3 regions of the Streptomyces antibioticus genome follow, and region 3 is predicted to be linked to each of the others. Evidence: riboswitches for the same ligand, from Rfam matches in the RefSeq annotation. Region 3 holds a riboswitch; each other region holds the start of a gene.
The links. A riboswitch is a leader RNA that binds a small molecule or an ion and turns the genes downstream of it on or off. The one in region 3 is predicted to bind S-adenosylmethionine.
Positions count from the first base shown of each region.

Region 1: it holds a riboswitch for S-adenosylmethionine, as region 3 does, so the genes downstream of both, thrC (threonine synthase) here and AFM16_RS33115 (amino acid ABC transporter permease) in region 3, are expected to answer to the same signal.
Region 2: it holds a riboswitch for S-adenosylmethionine, as region 3 does, so the genes downstream of both, AFM16_RS11225 (aminotransferase class V-fold PLP-dependent enzyme) here and AFM16_RS33115 (amino acid ABC transporter permease) in region 3, are expected to answer to the same signal.

Region 1 covers NZ_CM007717.1:4,028,551-4,033,883, forward strand. The annotation lists gene AFM16_RS18050 (cold-shock protein) at 1-43, opposite strand, end outside; gene AFM16_RS18055 (ubiquitin-like small modifier protein 1) at 507-782, opposite strand; gene thrC (threonine synthase) at 779-2,062, opposite strand; SAM riboswitch class I at 2,081-2,226, opposite strand; gene AFM16_RS18065 (glucosyl-3-phosphoglycerate synthase) at 2,396-3,340, shown strand; gene AFM16_RS18070 (alpha,alpha-trehalose-phosphate synthase (UDP-forming)) at 3,518-4,936, shown strand; gene otsB (trehalose-phosphatase) at 4,924-5,333, opposite strand, start outside.
Region 2 covers NZ_CM007717.1:2,512,673-2,518,005, forward strand. The annotation lists gene AFM16_RS11210 (hypothetical protein) at 1-191, opposite strand, end outside; gene AFM16_RS11215 (rhomboid family intramembrane serine protease) at 374-1,102, shown strand; gene AFM16_RS11220 (Lrp/AsnC family transcriptional regulator) at 1,099-1,380, shown strand; gene AFM16_RS11225 (aminotransferase class V-fold PLP-dependent enzyme) at 1,422-2,783, opposite strand; SAM riboswitch class IV at 2,915-3,031, opposite strand; gene trpD (anthranilate phosphoribosyltransferase) at 3,107-4,171, opposite strand; gene qcrB (cytochrome bc1 complex cytochrome b subunit) at 4,315-5,333, opposite strand, start outside.
Region 3 covers NZ_CM007717.1:7,289,088-7,294,420, reverse strand. The annotation lists gene AFM16_RS33130 (LLM class flavin-dependent oxidoreductase) at 1-176, opposite strand, end outside; gene AFM16_RS40690 (putative leader peptide) at 252-317, opposite strand; gene AFM16_RS33125 (transporter substrate-binding domain-containing protein) at 440-1,465, opposite strand; gene AFM16_RS33120 (amino acid ABC transporter ATP-binding protein) at 1,582-2,388, opposite strand; gene AFM16_RS33115 (amino acid ABC transporter permease) at 2,385-3,362, opposite strand; SAM riboswitch class IV at 3,745-3,865, opposite strand; gene AFM16_RS33110 (glutathione S-transferase C-terminal domain-containing protein) at 3,967-4,836, opposite strand; gene AFM16_RS40685 (putative leader peptide) at 4,989-5,111, opposite strand; gene AFM16_RS33105 (carbohydrate kinase family protein) at 5,256-5,333, opposite strand, start outside.

The DNA.
Region 1 (5,333 bases), 3.3 Mb from region 3:
ACCCCTTCTCCGCGTTGAACCACTTGACGGTGCCCTGAGCCATGCCTAACTCCCCTATTACTGGCCCTTGCACAGATCCACACTTCGCGGATCCGGGTCAGACCTCACCCCCCAGTTGGTTGGGGGCGTGCGCCGGAACGCGTCGACCGCGGCTGAATGTATCTGTCCAACTGCCGTCTGCAACAGGTCAGTCGGACGAGAATTCCGGACGCACCCGATCCGGAATGTGGCGAGAATTCGCCAGAATTCAGGGCAAGTCGGGCCCGGCAAATGCCGCAAATGCCACGCAAGAGGCACGCACTTTGGCTACTTCTTGTCGGACGCGCGGCAGCGAAGAAAGACTCCGGATCAGGGTTTCGCGACCCGGTTCCCCAACTGTACCGCGCTCAATCACACAGAATTGCCCCCTCCGCTTCTCTTACGGAGGGGGCAATTCGATGAACGCTCGGTAATCGCTGTTACCGACGGTTACTACCGGCGGGTACTGAACGCCGGTCAACCACCGGTCAGCCGCCGGCGACGGCCGGGATGATCGAGACGCCGGCACCGTCCGGGGTCGCCGTCTCCAGGCCCTGCTCGAAGCGGACGTCGTCGTCGTTGACGTACACGTTGACGAACCGGCGCAGCTTGCCCTGGTCGTCCAGGACGCGGGCGGCGATCCCGGTGTGGTTCTTCTCCAGGTCGGAGATGACCTCCCCGAGGGTCGCCCCGTCGGCGGACACCTCGGCCTGCCCACCGGTGTAGGTGCGCAGGATGGTGGGGATGCGAACGGTCACGCTCATGCGAGGCCAGCCTCTCGGAAGGAGTCGAGGTTCGGACGGATGGTGGCGGTGAGGCCGGTGCCGGCCACCGCGTCGAGGGTCTTGAGGCCGTCGCCCGTGTTCAGGACGACCGTGGTCTTCGCCGGGTCCAGCAGGCCGTTCTCGATGAGCTTGCGGGTGACGCCGACGGTGACCCCGCCCGCCGTCTCCGCGAAGATCCCCTCGGTCCGCGCCAGCAGCTTGATCGCGTCCACGATCTGCTCGTCGGTCACGTCCTCCACCGCGCCGCCGGTGCGCCGGGCGATGTCGAGGACGTACGGGCCGTCCGCCGGGTTGCCGATGGCGAGCGACTTGGCGATGGTGTCCGGCTTCTGCGGCCGTACGACGTCATGGCCGGCCTTGTAGGCCACGGACACCGGCGAGCAGCCCTCGGCCTGCGCGCCGAAGATCTTGTACGGCCTGTCCTCGACGAGCCCCAGCTTGATCAGCTCCTGGAGGCCCTTGTCGATCTTCGTGAGCTGGGAGCCGGAGGCGATCGGCACCACGAGCTGGTCGGGCAGCCGCCAGCCGAGCTGCTCGCAGATCTCGTACGCCAGCGTCTTGGAGCCCTCGGCGTAGTACGGCCGCAGGTTGACGTTGACGAAGCCCCAGCCCTCGCCGGCGGTGTCGCCGATCAGCTCGGAGCAGAAGCGGTTCACGTCGTCGTAGTTGCCCTCGATGCCGACGAGTTCACCGCCGTAGACCGCGGCCATGACGACCTTGCCCTGCTCCAGGTCGTGCGGGATGAACACGCAGGAGCGGAAACCGGCGCGGGCCGCGGCGGCGCCGACCGCGCCCGCGAGGTTGCCGGTGGAGGAGCAGGACAGGGTGGTGAAGCCGAAGGCGCGCGCGGCCTCGATGGCCTGCGCGACGACGCGGTCCTTGAAGGAGTGCGTCGGGTTGCCGGAGTCGTCCTTCACGTACAGGCCGCCGGTGACGCCGAGTTCGCGGGCCAGGTTGTCGGCCTTGACGAGGTGGGTCCAGCCGGGGTTGAGGTTCGGCTTGTCCGCCACGTCGGCCGGGACGGGCAGCAGCGGGGCGTAGCGCCAGATGTTCGCGGGTCCCGCCTCGATGCGCTTGCGCAGCTCCTCGGTGTCGTAGGAGGAGAAGTCGTACGCGATCTCGAGCGGGCCGAAACACTCCTCGCAGGCGAAGAGCGGGCCGAGGGGCACGCGGTGGCCGCACTCGCGGCAGCTCAGCGCGGCGGCGGGGCCCAGGTCGACCGTGGGATTCGTGGTGCTTGCAACAGTCTGCGCAGCCATGTGAGGCGAGGCCCTTTCTCCTCATCTTCCTCACGACGCATCTCGCCGTGAGACGGATTTGGCACCTTCCCTCGCCGGGAGCCTCGCGTGTGGTGAACGAGACCGGTCTAGGTGGGTTGCCGGGGCTTCATCGGGCCGTATCCCTCTGCCCCTCTGGATGAGCGGTATTCAGTTGTGAACGCCGGCGACCCCGGACATGCGATGGTCACCCGCGTTGTTCAAGACTGTAACCGAAGGCCAGGACAGTTGAGATAGTCGTCCGAACCGCGAGATGGATCACACGGTCACCCCCCGTGCACCCGGTGTGATCACGACAGTGAGGAGCCGCAGACCGTGCTGGAAGAAGTCGAGCGCTGGCTGACCACCCGCTCCTGGTCCCTGGCCGATCGCCCGCTGCACCGGATCATGGCCGCGAAGCGGGCCACGGGTCAGTCGGTCTCCGTGGTCCTGCCCGCGCTGAACGAGGAGGAGACGGTCGGCGACATCGTCGCGATCATCCGTCACGACCTCATGCAGCAGGTCCCGCTGGTCGACGAGATAGTCGTCGTCGACTCGGGGTCGACCGACCGCACCGCCCAGGTGGCGGCCGCGGCGGGCGCCCGGGTCGTCCACCGGGACACCATCCTGCCGAGCGTCCCCGCCGTGCCCGGGAAGGGCGAGGTGCTGTGGCGCTCCCTGCTCGTCACGAGCGGGGACATCGTCTGTTTCATCGACGCCGACCTCAGGGAGTTCTCCTCCGACTTCGTCTCGGGCATCGTGGGCCCCCTGCTCACCGACCCGGGCGTGGACCTCGTCAAGGGCATGTACGACCGTCCGCTCGCCGGTGCCGCGGGCCAGGGCGGCCGGGTGACCGAGCTGATGGCCCGGCCGCTGCTCAACATGCACTGGCCGCAGCTCGCCGGGTTCGTGCAGCCGCTGGGCGGCGAGTACGCGGCCCGCCGCGGCCTGCTGGAACAGCTCCCCTTCCCCGTCGGCTACGGCGTCGAGCTGGGCATGCTGGTCGACGCCCTGCACCTGGTGGGCCTCGACGCGCTCGCCCAGGTCGACGTGGGGGTGCGCAAGCACCGCCACCAGGACGGCCAGGCCCTCGGCCGGATGGCGGCGGCGATCTACCGCACGGCCCAGCTCCGCTTGGCCCGCGGCCACCTGATCCGCCCGTCCCTCACCCAGTTCGAACGCGGCCCGTCCGGCTTCGAACCCCACACCTACTCGGTCGACATGGAGGAACGCCCCCCGATGGCGGAGATGGCGGAGTACCAGTCCCGCAAGGTCGCGTAACCCCCCGGCCCCGGAACCGGCCCACCGCCACGGACCCCTCGGGCGAGGCCCACCGTCCCCCCACCCGCGTAACACGCCCCGCCCGCCGTATACGGCCCCGGACACGGCCTGATACGGACCCTCCGCTCGTCGTGACCGTACGTTTGAGCGTTTCCGTGGCGGGCTAGGTTGAGGCGTATGGCTACCACGCACGATGCTGCCGCTGCTCGGGGTGCCCAGGTGCTGGTCGCGTCCAATCGCGGGCCGGTCTCCTACACCGTTCGTGAGGACGGTTCGCTGGACGCGAGACGGGGAGGCGGCGGGCTGGTCTCCGGGCTGTCGGCGATCGGGCCGGACGCGGGCGCCCTGTGGGTCTGCTCCGCGCTCTCCGACGGCGACCGCGAGGCCGTCCGGCGCGGGGTCGGCGAGGAGGGCGTGCGGATGCTGCCCGTCCCGGCCGACGTGCACGCCGACGCCTACAACGGCATCGCGAACTCCGTGCTCTGGTTCATCCACCACCTGCTGTACCAGACCCCGCTGGAGCCGGTCTTCGACGCGGAGTTCCGGCGCCAGTGGGCGTCGTACGAGATCTACAACCGGGCCTTCGCCGAGGCGCTGGCGGAGGAGGCGGCCCCGGGGGCGGCGGTCCTGGTGCAGGACTACCACCTGTGCCTGGTGCCGGGGATGCTCCGCGAACTCCGCCCCGACCTGCGCATCGGCCACTTCTCGCACACCCCGTGGGCCCCGGTGGACTACTTCGCGCTGCTCCCGTCGGACATCCGCGAGCAGTTGCTGCGCGGCATGCTCGGCGCGGACCGGCTGGGGTTCCTCACCCGGCGCTGGGCGGACGCCTTCACCGCCTGCGCGGCGGAGTTCGCCGGGGGTACGGGAAGCACCCGGGTGGGCGTCCACGGCCTCGGCGCCGACGCCGACTTCCTGCGGGAGCGCGCGCACCGCCCGGACGTCGAGGAACGGATCACCGCCCTCCGCGAGGAGATCGGCGGCACGGACCGCAGGACCATCGTGCGCGTCGACCGCACCGAGCTGTCCAAGAACATCGTGCGCGGCCTGCTGGCCTACCGGCAGCTCCTCGACGACCACGAGGAGTGGCGCGAGCGCGTCGTCCACGTGGCCTTCGCCTACCCCTCCCGGCAGGACCTGGCCGTCTACCGCGACTACACGGCCGAGGTGCGGCGCCTGGCCACGGAGATCAACAAGACGTACGGCACCCCCGGCTGGACCCCGGTCGTCCTGCACGTCAAGGACGACTTCGCCCGCTCCCTGGCCGCCTACCGCCTCGCGGACGTGGCCCTGGTCAACCCGATCCGGGACGGGATGAACCTGGTCGCCAAGGAGATCCCGGTGGTCTCCGACGAGGGCTGCGCGCTGGTGCTGTCCCGGGAGGCGGGCGCCTACTGGGAGCTGGGCGAGGACGCCCTCGTCGTCAACCCGTACGACGTCCTGGAGACCGCCCGTGCCCTGCACGAGGCGCTGGGGATGGGGCCGGAGGAGCGGGCCGAGCGCACCAAACGACTGGCGGCGGCGGCGACCGCGCTGCCCCCGGCCCGCTGGTTCCTGGACCAGTTGGAGGCGCTGCGGGAGGGTCAGCCGGGCTGACCGGACCGGGCCGCCAGCTCCCGCAGCAGCGCCACGACCCCGGCGGGCCCGTCGACCACGAGGTCCGCGCGCTCCGCGAGTTCGGTGACCTCGGTGCTGCCACTGCACACCAGCAGGCCGGGGACGCCGTCGGCGCGGAGTTTCTCCACGGCGGCGAAGGCGGGCAGGTCGCCGAGGTCGTCCCCGGCGTAGAGGACCGACCCGGCGCCGGTCTCGCGGACGTGGTCGAGCAGGGCGACGCCCTTGTCCATGCCCGGCGGGCGCAGTTCGAGGACCATCCGGCCGGGCTCCACGATCAGCCCGTGCCGGGCGGCGAGGTCGCCGAGGGGCGCGCGCAGTTCCTCGAAGGCGGCCTGCGGGTCGTCGGCGCGCCGGGTGTGGACGGCGAGGGCCCGGC
Region 2 (5,333 bases), 4.8 Mb from region 3:
TTGCACCAGCGGCACCGCACCGACTCGATGGTCTCACTGACCACCTCGCGCTCCTCCACCTTGGGCTCGCCCGCCAGGTCGAGGTGGACGTACTCGACGGCCTTCGACGAACGCGTGACGTCGAACCGGGTGAGGTTGCCGCACAGGGTGCAGCGCCACCGGGTGGTGGCGGTCGGCAGGGGAACCGTCATGGTGACTGTCCGCTCCTTCTGGTGTCGGGTCGCTGGTGTCGCTGGTACGAACGGGTCGGGCCGGAGGCTCCCCGCCGTGTATGGCTCGTAACCCTACGGCCTGGCGGGTCCTCACCGCCCGTCCGTCCACGGCGGCGAGGCGGTACGGGCGAGTGCGTCCCGTTACGTCATGCTCTGTGTTCATGATCGGCAAGTGGAGCGGCCCCCTCGGCGCCGCGTTCCGACGGGCGCCGGTGACGCACGTGCTGATCGCCGTGTGCTCCGCGATCTTCGTGCTGGGCCCGGCCGCGGGCCTCGATCCCGCCTACGGCTCCGGCGACGCCCTGCTCGCCGCCCAGCGCGCCTATTTCCGCCGCTGGGGGGTGATCCCGGTGGAACTGTTCGCGGACTCCCCGCGGGCCGCGCTGACCCCGGCGACGGCGCTGTTCATCCACGGTAGCTGGGTGCACCTCCTGGGCAACATGCTCTTCCTCTACGTCTTCGGCGTGATGACCGAGGAACGGATGGGCCGCGTCCAGTTCACGCTGTTCTACGTCGGCTGCGGCTACCTGGCGCTGCTGGGGTACGCCGCGGCCAACGCCGGGTCGCCGGCCTCGCTGGTGGGGGCGTCGGGGGCGATCTCCGCGGTGCTGGGCGCGTTTCTGTACCTGTTCCCCCGGGCGCGGGTGACCAGTCTTCTGCCGTTCCTGTTCTTCCTGCCGCTGCGCTTCCCCGCCTGGGTCGTGCTGCCCTGCTGGGCGGCCCTCCAGTGGGTGGCGGCGGGACGGGCGCCCCAGGGCCCCGGCGTGGCCTATCTGGCGCACCTGGTGGGCTTCGGCCTGGGCCTCGGCTACGCGTGGGCGCGGTTTCGTCCTGGGACTAGAGTGAGGGCCACGCCCGCTCCGGCCCCCGAGGGAGAGAACCAGCCGTGATCACCGCGATCGTCCTCATCAAGACCAGCGTGGACCGGATCCCCGAGATCGCCGAGCGGATCGCCTCGCTGGAGAGCGTCAGCGAGGTCTTCTCCGTCACCGGGACCTACGACCTGATCGCCATGGTGCGGGTGAAGCGGCACGACGACCTGGCCGACGTGATCCCCGGCAGCATCAGCAAGATCCCCGGCGTGGAGGCGACGGACACGCACGTGGCGTTCCGGACGTACTCGCAGCACGACCTGGAGGCGGCGTTCGCGATCGGCCTGGACTCCTGACCGTGTGACCGCCTGACGCCGCCCCCTGCGGAAGACCGAGCTCAGACCGCCGGGACGCAGCGGCCGTCCTGCGTGCGGTACGTCCACCGCGCGCCGTCGGTGACCAGTTCCCGCACGGCCGCCACGAAGCGGTCCACGTGCTCGTCGGGCGTCCCGGCGCCGAAGCTCACCCGGATGGCGTTGAGGGACTTCTCGCCCGGCGCCGCCTCGGGGGCCCCGCACTCGCCCTGCGCCTCGGGGGCACCGCCCAGCAGGGTGCGCACCAGCGGGTGGGCGCAGAACAGGCCGTCGCGGACGCCGATGCCGTACTCGGCGGACAGCGCGGCGGCGAAGTGGGAGCTGTTCCAGCCGTCGACGACGAAGGAGATCACCCCGACCCGGGGCGCGTCGTCGCCGAAGAGCGACAGGATCCGCACCTCCGGCACATCGGCGAGGCCCGTGCGCACCTTCTCGATGAGCTGCCGCTCGCGCGCGACCAGCGTGTCGAAACCGGCCTCGGTGAGCGCCTTGCAGGCCGAGGCGATGGAGTAGGCGCCGATCACGTTCGGCGAGCCGGCCTCGTGGCGGGCCGCGCTGTCGTGCCACTCCACGTCCACTCCCCCGTCCTCGCGCCGGGTGACCCTGCGGCTCGCGCCGCCGCCCGCGAGGTAGGGGTCGGCCGCGCGCAGCCAGTCGGCGCGGCCGGCCAGCACACCGGAGCCGAAGGGCGCGTACAGCTTGTGCCCGGAGAAGGCGACCCAGTCGACGTCGAGGTCCCGGACGGACACCGGGTAGTGCGGGGCGAGCTGGGCGGCGTCCAGGACGATCCGGGCGCCGTGGGCGTGCGCGGCCGCGGCCAGCTCCCGCACCGGCCACAGCTCGCCGGTGACGTTGGAGGCGCCGGTCACACAGACCAGGGCCGGGCCGTAGGGGTCGCGGTCGGCGAGGGCCCGCTCCAGGGTCTCGACGGCCTGTCCCGGGGTGCGGGGGGCGTCGAGGTAGGTGACCCGGGCGTCCCGCCAGGGCAGCAGCGAGGCGTGGTGCTCGGTCTCGAAGACGAAGACCTGGCAGCCGGCGGGCAGGGCGGCGGCGAGCAGGTTGAGGGAGTCGGTGGTGGAGCGGGTGAAGACCACCTGGTCGTCGGCGCGGCAGTCCAGGAACTCGGCGACCGTGGCGCGGGCGTTCTCGAACAGGTCCGTCGAGAGCTGCGAGAGGTAGCCGGCGCCGCGGTGGACGCTGCCGTAGTACGGCGCGTAGGCCGCGACGTCGTCCCACACCCGCTGCAACGCCGGTGCGCTGGCGGCGTAGTCGAGCGCGGCGTAGGTGACCTCGCCACCGGTGACGAGCGGGACGGTGACATCACAGCCCAGAACGGGCAGCGGGGCACAAACGTCCTGGACGGAGGCAGCGGTGGAGACAGACATGACGGAACTCCCGTGAGAGGAAAGGAAGAAGAGTGAAAAGGGGTGCGCGGAGGCGGGGCTCGGCGGCCCTATCGCATTCGCTGGCTCACGGAAGACTCCCTCGAACGACCAGGACCCCTGGTGTCGAGAGGGGCCCGCGCTTGCCGTAGACCTCGCTGCCTACGGCCTGGTCTTCACCCGGGGCACCCCGCCACGGACGGAGGGTTGCCGGACAGTCGGCCGGGGCCTCATGACTGTCACTCATGACCTGGTACAGAAACTACGGGACGTGATCGCCGTCCCGCAACCCGTGTCCGGATCGCGGGACGGCGATTCCCGTCACGTCAGGCGTTGCTGGCGGTGACCCAGCGCTCCAGGACCCGGCGGGCCGCCCCGGAGTCCACGGACTCGGCGGCGCGGGCCATGCCGGCGGCGATCTGCTCGGCGAGCGTCCCGCCGGCCGGGTCGAGGGCGACCAGGGCCGCCGCCGAGTTCAGCAGGACGGCGTCGCGCACCGGGCCCGGCTCGCCCTCGAGGAGCCGCCGGGCGACCTCCGCGTTGTAGGACGGGTCACCGCCGCGCAGAGCCTCCACCGGGACCAGCTCGATGCCGACCTCGCGCGGGTCGAAGGTCTCCTCGGTGACCGTGCCGTCACGGACGACCCAGACCCGGGAGGTGGAGGTGGTCGTCAGCTCGTCGAAGCCGTCGTCGCCGCGGAAGACCAGCGAGGAGTGGCCGCGCTCGGCGAAGACCCCGGCGACGATCGGCGCCATGCGGGGATCGGCGACCCCCACCGCCTGCGCCCGCACCTTCGCCGGGTTGGTCAGCGGACCGAGCGCGTTGAACACCGTACGGATGCCCAACTGGCCGCGGGCGGCGCCCACATGGCGCAGCGCCGGATGGAACTTGACGGCGAAGCAGAAGGTGATGCCGGCCTCCTCGGCCACCTCGGCCACCCGCTTCGGCGTCAGCTCCAGATTGACGCCCAGCTTCTCCAGGACGTCCGAGGCGCCGGAGGCCGAGGACGCGGCGCGGTTGCCGTGCTTGACGACCTTGGCGCCGGTGCCGGCCACCACGATCGAGGACATCGTGGAGATGTTCACCGTCTTGGCGCCGTCGCCGCCGGTGCCGACGATGTCGACGGTGCGGCCCGGCACCTCGATCAGGTTGGCGTGCTCGTACATCGTCCGCACGAGTCCGTTGATCTCCGCGACGGTCTCGCCCTTGGCCCGCAGCGCCACCGCGAACCCGGCGATCTGGGCGTCGGTCGCCTCGCCGCGCATCATCAGGTCCATCGCCCAGGCGGTGTCGTCCGCCGACAGGTCCCGGCCGGCCAGCAGGCCGTTCAGCAGGGCGGGCCAGGAACGGACCGCCGCGGTGTCGCCTCCGGCGGGGGTCACAGCGCTCATAGCCGCTCCTGGGTGTCGTACGGGCGAGCCTGGCTCGCGCAAACAGGGTGTGATCCCACCCTATCCAGCCCGCGGACACGGCGAAGGGCCCCGTCCGAAGACCGGACGGGGCCCTTCACTCAGGGCGTGGCGACGCCTGGTGATCAGTGGTGGCCGTGGCCGCTCGTGATCTCCTTGTACTCCTCGACGGTCGGCTTGGGGATCTGCTGGTCCTCGCCGAAGTACGCGCCGCTGATCTTGGCACGCAGCTTCTCGGTGGCCTTCACCTTGCGCTCGACGCCGTTCTCGTCGACCGTGGCGCCGATCGCGACCGGCTCGTACTGCTCGTGGGCCGTGAGCGTGTAGAGCTGCTCCTGGCTGAGCGGCTCGTGCACCTCGATGAACTCACCGTGCGGCAGGCGCTTGATGGTGCCGGTCTCCCGGCCGTGCAGCACCTTCTCCCGGTCCCGGCGCTGGAGGCCGAGGCAGATCCGCTTGGTGAGGATGTACGCGATGACCGGTCCGACGAAGAAGAAGATCCGGACGAACCAGGTGATCGAGTTGATCGACAGGTGGAAGTGCGTGGCCCACAGGTCGTTGCCGCCGCCCACCAGCGTGATCATGTACATCGTGACCCAGGCGACGCCGAGCGCGGTGCGGGTCGGCGCGTTGCGCGGGCGGTCCAGGATGTGGTGCTCGCGCTTGTCGCCGGTCACCCACGACTCGATGAAGGGGTAGGCGGCGAGCGCCGCGAGGACGACACCGAAGAGCACCAGCGGGATGAACACGCCCAGGACCAGCGTGTGGCCCCAGATGTTGATCTCCCAGCCCGGCATGAAGCGGATCAGACCCTCGGCGAAGCCCATGTACCAGTCGGGCTGGGCGCCGGTGGACACCTGGTCCGGACGGTAGGGGCCGAGCGCCCAGATCGGGTTGATCTGGGTGACCGCGGAGATGATCGCGATCACACCGAAGACCAGGAAGAAGAAGCCTCCGGCCTTGGCCATGTAGACCGGCAGCAGCGGCATGCCGACGACGTTCTTGTTGTTCTTGCCGGGACCCGCGAACTGCGTGTGCTTGTGGTAGAAGACCAGGATCAGGTGCGCCACCATCAGGCCGAGCATGATGCCCGGCAGCAGCAGGATGTGGATCGAGTAGAACCGCGCCACGAAGTCGTGGCCCG
Region 3 (5,333 bases):
TCGAAGGTGACGAGGTCGAGGAGGCCGCGCTCGGCCTCGGTGACCTGGTCGGCCCAGTAGCGGGCGGTGAACAGCTCGCGGGGGCGGGCGACCGGCTCGCGCCAGGAGGCGGGATGCCAGCCGGTGCCGTCGAGGGCGACGGCGAGGTGCAGCGGGGAAAGGGATGCTGAGGACACGGTGGTGCCTTCCTGGAGGTCCGTACGAGAGCGCACGTCACCCGCGCCATGGGGTGCGGCATCGGGGAACGGGTGTCAGGAGCGACAGAGCGCGCCGGCCACGCGCTGGAGGTCGATGTGGGCCCGGGAGTGGAGGTGCACGGCGTGGAAGGTGGACGTCACGGCCTTGCACCTCCCTCTCCCGGGGCGCGCTGTCGCGCCTCACATGCCTCTTCTACGGTGGAACGCCCTGGCCGGACCCGATGTTCCCGGCTGACGGCGTGTCAGGAATTGTCGAGCGGCAGGCCGGGCGGGTTCACCTCGGACTTGGCGACGGCCTCGTTGGAGAGGTTGTAGACCTCCAGCCACGTGGCGTACTGGCCGTTGTCGATGAGGTAGTTGATGGCCTCGGCGAGCGGCTCGGCGAGACCGCTGTCCTTCTTCGCGGTGGCGGCGATCAGGCCCTGGAGGGTCTCGCCCGCGCCGGAGAAGGTGCCCGCGTTGGCGGTCGCGTTGGCCGTGCCCGCGGTCTTGGCGACGTTGTAGGCGATGCCGGGGTTGGGGCCGAAGTAGGCGTCGATCTTGCCGCTGTTGAGGGCGAGATAGGTGCCGTTGCGGTCCGGGTAGTACTTGACGGTGAGCTTCTTGCCCTCGCTCTCCAGCTTCTTCTTCCACTCCAGCAGGATCTTCTCCTGGTTGGTGCCGGAGCCGACGGAGACGGTGAGTCCCGCGAGGTTCTTGTAGTCGCCGTCGAACTTCCAGGTGCTGGACTTCTTCACCTCCCAGCCGAGGTTGTCCTGGCGGTAGGAGGCGAACTCGTACTTCTTCTTGCGCTCCTCGGTGTCGGTGACGTTGGAGAAGGCCACGTCGACCTTGCCGCTGTCGATGCCGACGAACAGGTTCTCCCAGGTGAAGTTCTTGGTCTCGGGCTCCAGGCCGAGGACCGCCGCCACCAGTCGGCCGAGGTCGGGCTCGGCGCCGGTGAGGGTCTTCTGGTCGTCGCCGACGTAGGCCAGCGGGGCGAAGCCGGAGGGCAGGGCGCCGACGCCGATGGTGAGCTTGCCGCTCTTCTTCACGGCGTCCGGCAGCTTGGCGCTGATGGACTTCACCTCCGAGACCTTGATGGTGGTCTCCTTGGCGGCGCCGTTGGACACGCGGCCGACGGTCACGCCCCCGGCGGCGGCGCTGTCGGTCGTGGTGGCGGCGTCGCTGTCCCCACCGCAGGCGGCGAGCCCGGTGGCGAGGGTGGCGACCGCGGTCGCCGCGGTGATGCCGCGTATCAGGCTGCGTCGGGTGACGTGGGCAGACATGGGCCGTCCTTTGGTGCTGGGTGAGAGAGGGTGGTGGTGTGGGGGCGGGGTGGTGCGGGGTGGTGCGTGGGGGAGATCAGGGGGTGCGCGCGGGGTGCGCCCGGGTTGCGCGCGGGTCAGAGGACCTTGCTCAGGAAGTCCCGGGTGCGCTCGTGCTGCGGCTTGTCGAGGACCTCGGCGGGCGGGCCCTGTTCGACGATCCGGCCGCCGTCGATGAAGACGACGCGGTCGGCGACCTCGCGGGCGAAGCCGACCTCGTGGGTGACGATGACCAGGGTGGTGCCGCTGGTCGCCAGGTCCTTGATGACCGCGAGGACCTCGCCGACGAGTTCGGGGTCGAGGGCCGAGGTGGGCTCGTCGAAGAGGATGACGCCGGGGCGCAGCGCGAGGGCGCGGGCGATGGCGACGCGCTGCTGCTGGCCGCCGGAGAGCTGGCGGGGGTAGGCGCCGGCCTTGTCGGCGAGGCCGACCCGGTCGAGGAGTTCGCGGGCGAGTTCCTGGGCGGCGGGGCGGCTGAGCTTGCCGGTGGCGACGGGGGCGGCGGCGATGTTGTCCAGCACGGTGAGGTGCGGGAAGAGGTTGAAGTTCTGGAAGACGAAGCCGATGCGGCTGCGCTGGGTGAGGATGGCGCGTTCGCTCAGCTCGCGCAGCCGGCCGCCGTGCCGGCGGACGCCGATCGGCTCGCCGTTGATGCTGACATGGCCGATCTCCGGCTTCTCCAGGTGGTTGATGACCCGGAGCAGGGTGGACTTCCCGGAGCCGGACGGGCCGAGGATCACGGTGACCTCGCCGGGCCGTACGGTCAGGTTCACGCCGTCCAGGACGCGGTGGGCGCCGTACCACTTGTGCACGTCGTGCACCTCGACGGCGGCGGGCACGCTCGCCCCGGGGGCGGTGGTCGCCTCGGCGGTCTCGGTGGTCATACGGCGGCCTCCCGGCGGATGCGGGCGCGCAGGTCGGTGAACCCGGTCCGCAGTTTCTGCAACGGCGTCGGCGGCAGGGAGCGGGTGGCGCCCCGGGCGTAGTACCGCTCGACGTAGAACTGGGCGACGGACACCAGGCTGGTCAGGATCAGGTACCAGACGGTGACCACGAGCAGCAGCGGCACGATGTCGCCGGGGTAGGTGGAGCCCATGGTCTGCGCGGTGCCGAACAGGTCGAGCAGGGACACGTAGAAGACCAGGGAGGTGGCCTTGATGAGGCCGATGAGCTGGTTGACGTAGTTGGGGACGATCGAGCGCAGCGCCTGCGGGAAGACGATCTTGCGGAACTGGTAGCTCTTGGGCAGGCCGAGCGCGGCGGACGCCTCGTGCTGGCCCTGGTCGACGGAGAGGATGCCGCCGCGGACGACCTCGGCGGCGTAGGCGGCCTCGTTGAGGCTGAGGCCGACGACGGCGATCACCATGTCGGTGGCGAGCCGGGACTCGTCGAAGGTGAAGAAGGCCGGTCCGAAGGGGACGCCGACGCTCAACGTCTGGTACAGGGCACTGAAGTTGTAGAGGAAGAGCAGGACGACGATCAGCGGGATGGACCGCAGGGCCCAGACGTAGGTCCAGCTCACCGCGCGCAGCACCGGGCTCCTGGAGAGCCGGGCGAGGGCGAGCAGGATGCCGCCGAGAAGGCCGAGCACCGCGCTGTAGGCGGCGACTTCCAGGGTGATCAGCAGTCCGTCGAGGATGACGGGCCGCAGGAACCAGTAGCCGAAGCGGTCCCACTGGTAGAACGGGTTGGCGATCAGGCCGTGCGCGAACTGGGCGACCAGGACCAGGACGATCGCGGTGGCGATCCAGCGTCCGGGTCGTCGTAGCGGCTGAACGCGCTGTGCTGAGAGCTGTTTTGACGGGGTGTCGGCTATGGGCTTCGCGTCGAGGGTCGCGACGCCTGGGGGTTCGCTCATGAGGGGCTCCGGCGGAAGTCGGGCACCCCGGACGGGCACGGCCGTGGTGGCGGCCGCGGGAGGGCGCGCGGCGCACGGTCGTGTACGGAGAACCGGGGTGGGGCTGCGGTGGACGGCTCACCGCTCGGGCGGTGTGCGTCGGGAACGCGGCGGGGCGAGGGGAATGTGCTGCGGTGGTGCCGGGTCTGCTGGTGTCAGCCCCGACAGCGGGCACGGCCCGGTGCGGTACACAGTGCGCTGTTCACGCGGAGCAGATCGACGGCCCGGTCGGCGACGAGGGGCTGCTGCGCGGACGGACGGACGCAGCCCCGAAGGCGGCGGGGCGCCGTCCTGGGAGCTGCGTACATGGGACTCTCCGTCACTCGTGCGGCCCCCGCAGGGGCCCTCGCGCTTACCGGATCCGTGCGGTCACGTCATCCGGTCCGGTCGTCACCTGGGGCACCCCACCGCGATGCGAGGGTTGCCGGTCAGCAAGCCAGGGCTTGTCGCTGACGCTCATGACCGTTCTGGGCCGTAAGTAAAGACAGGCACCCGAACGAATGTCAACGCCGGTCCACGTGCTGGAACGGCTGCGGGGCCGCAACGGCCCCGCGTCCCGGGGCGGTTACGGGGCCGGCGCGATGTGGGCGGCCCAGTCCAGGATCTGCACGGCGGCGCCCGCGGCCTCCAGGCCCTGACAACGGGCGTGGTGGCGGCGGGCGATGCCGTCGAGGTCGAGGTGCGCGCCGAACGCGGGGTGCGCGGCGAGCCGGCGGGCGTGGGCCCACAGGGCGGGGTGGCCGGCGATGCGCTGCACGGCGGACGCGTCGAGATGATGGCGGTGCACGGTGTCGAGCTGCACCAGCGCGACCCACAACTCCACGTCGGCGGCGGTGATCTGATCGCCGATCAGGTACGGCTGCACGCGCAGTCCCTGGTCCAGCACGCCGAGGGTGTGGAGCAGGGTGTCGAGCGCGGCGGCGCGTTCCTCGTCGCCGGTGCCGGCCGTACCGGCGCGCTGCGCGGCCCGCTCGATGCCCTGGGCGCACATCCGCTCGACGGCGTCGATCTCGGACTCGGCGCCGCACGGGTACAGCGCGGTCCGGCCGCCGCCGAAGCGCCGGGCGAGGTCGCGGGCGATGTCGGGGCCGTGGGTGGAGACGATCCGGCCCGACCAGTCGTCGCTGAGCACGGGCGCGACGGCGGGTCCGGTGTAGTGGTGGGCGCTGGCGTCGTAGAGCGGGCGCAGCGCGGAGTGGCCGCCGTCGGGACAGTCGGGGACGGCGGGCAGGAACGTGACGGGACAGGCCCGTTCCAGGCCGAGGAGGCTGTGGGTGACGGCGATGCGCAGCCCGTCGGGGTCGGCGGCGGACAGATGGAGTCGGTAGCGGCGCGGCACGGCGTAGTGGCCGCTGCGGGCGTCACTGCCGATACGGCCCCGGAAGACGGGGACGGAACGGACCGTCAGCCGGGCGGCCGGTGGTGTGAAGGACATGACTCTCCCCGGGGGCGGCGCGCGCGGCGGACCGGCGCGCGGCGGATGCGACGACGGAGGACGACGGAACGGGGGGACCGTGCGGCCGCGCGCCGGGCGGGTGGTGCCCAGGGGGCATCACCGGGGCGGAGGGCGCGGTAGGGGCGGCCGGCTCAGCGCTGGGCGCTGATCGCGCTGCACACGCGCTGGAGGTCGATGTGACGGCGGGAGGTCAGAAGGGGCGACGACCATGACGTACGGCTCGCTCGGCCGGTGGCCGGCTCCTGTCGCCCCATGATTCCCTACCCGTTCACTAGGATTCCCGTACCGAGTGTCGATCCGGCCTCGCGCGGCGTCAAGGGGTCGTCCACCAGGTGAGTCGGCGAGGGGCGGGAAGGGCCCCGCGCACAAGTCGCCGGTGCCGGGTCACGCATGGCAGGTCACGCACGGCAGGTCGCCGTCGCGGCGAACGCGTCGGCCGCCGCGAGGTCGAACGTGCCGTGGTCGCTGCCGAGGCC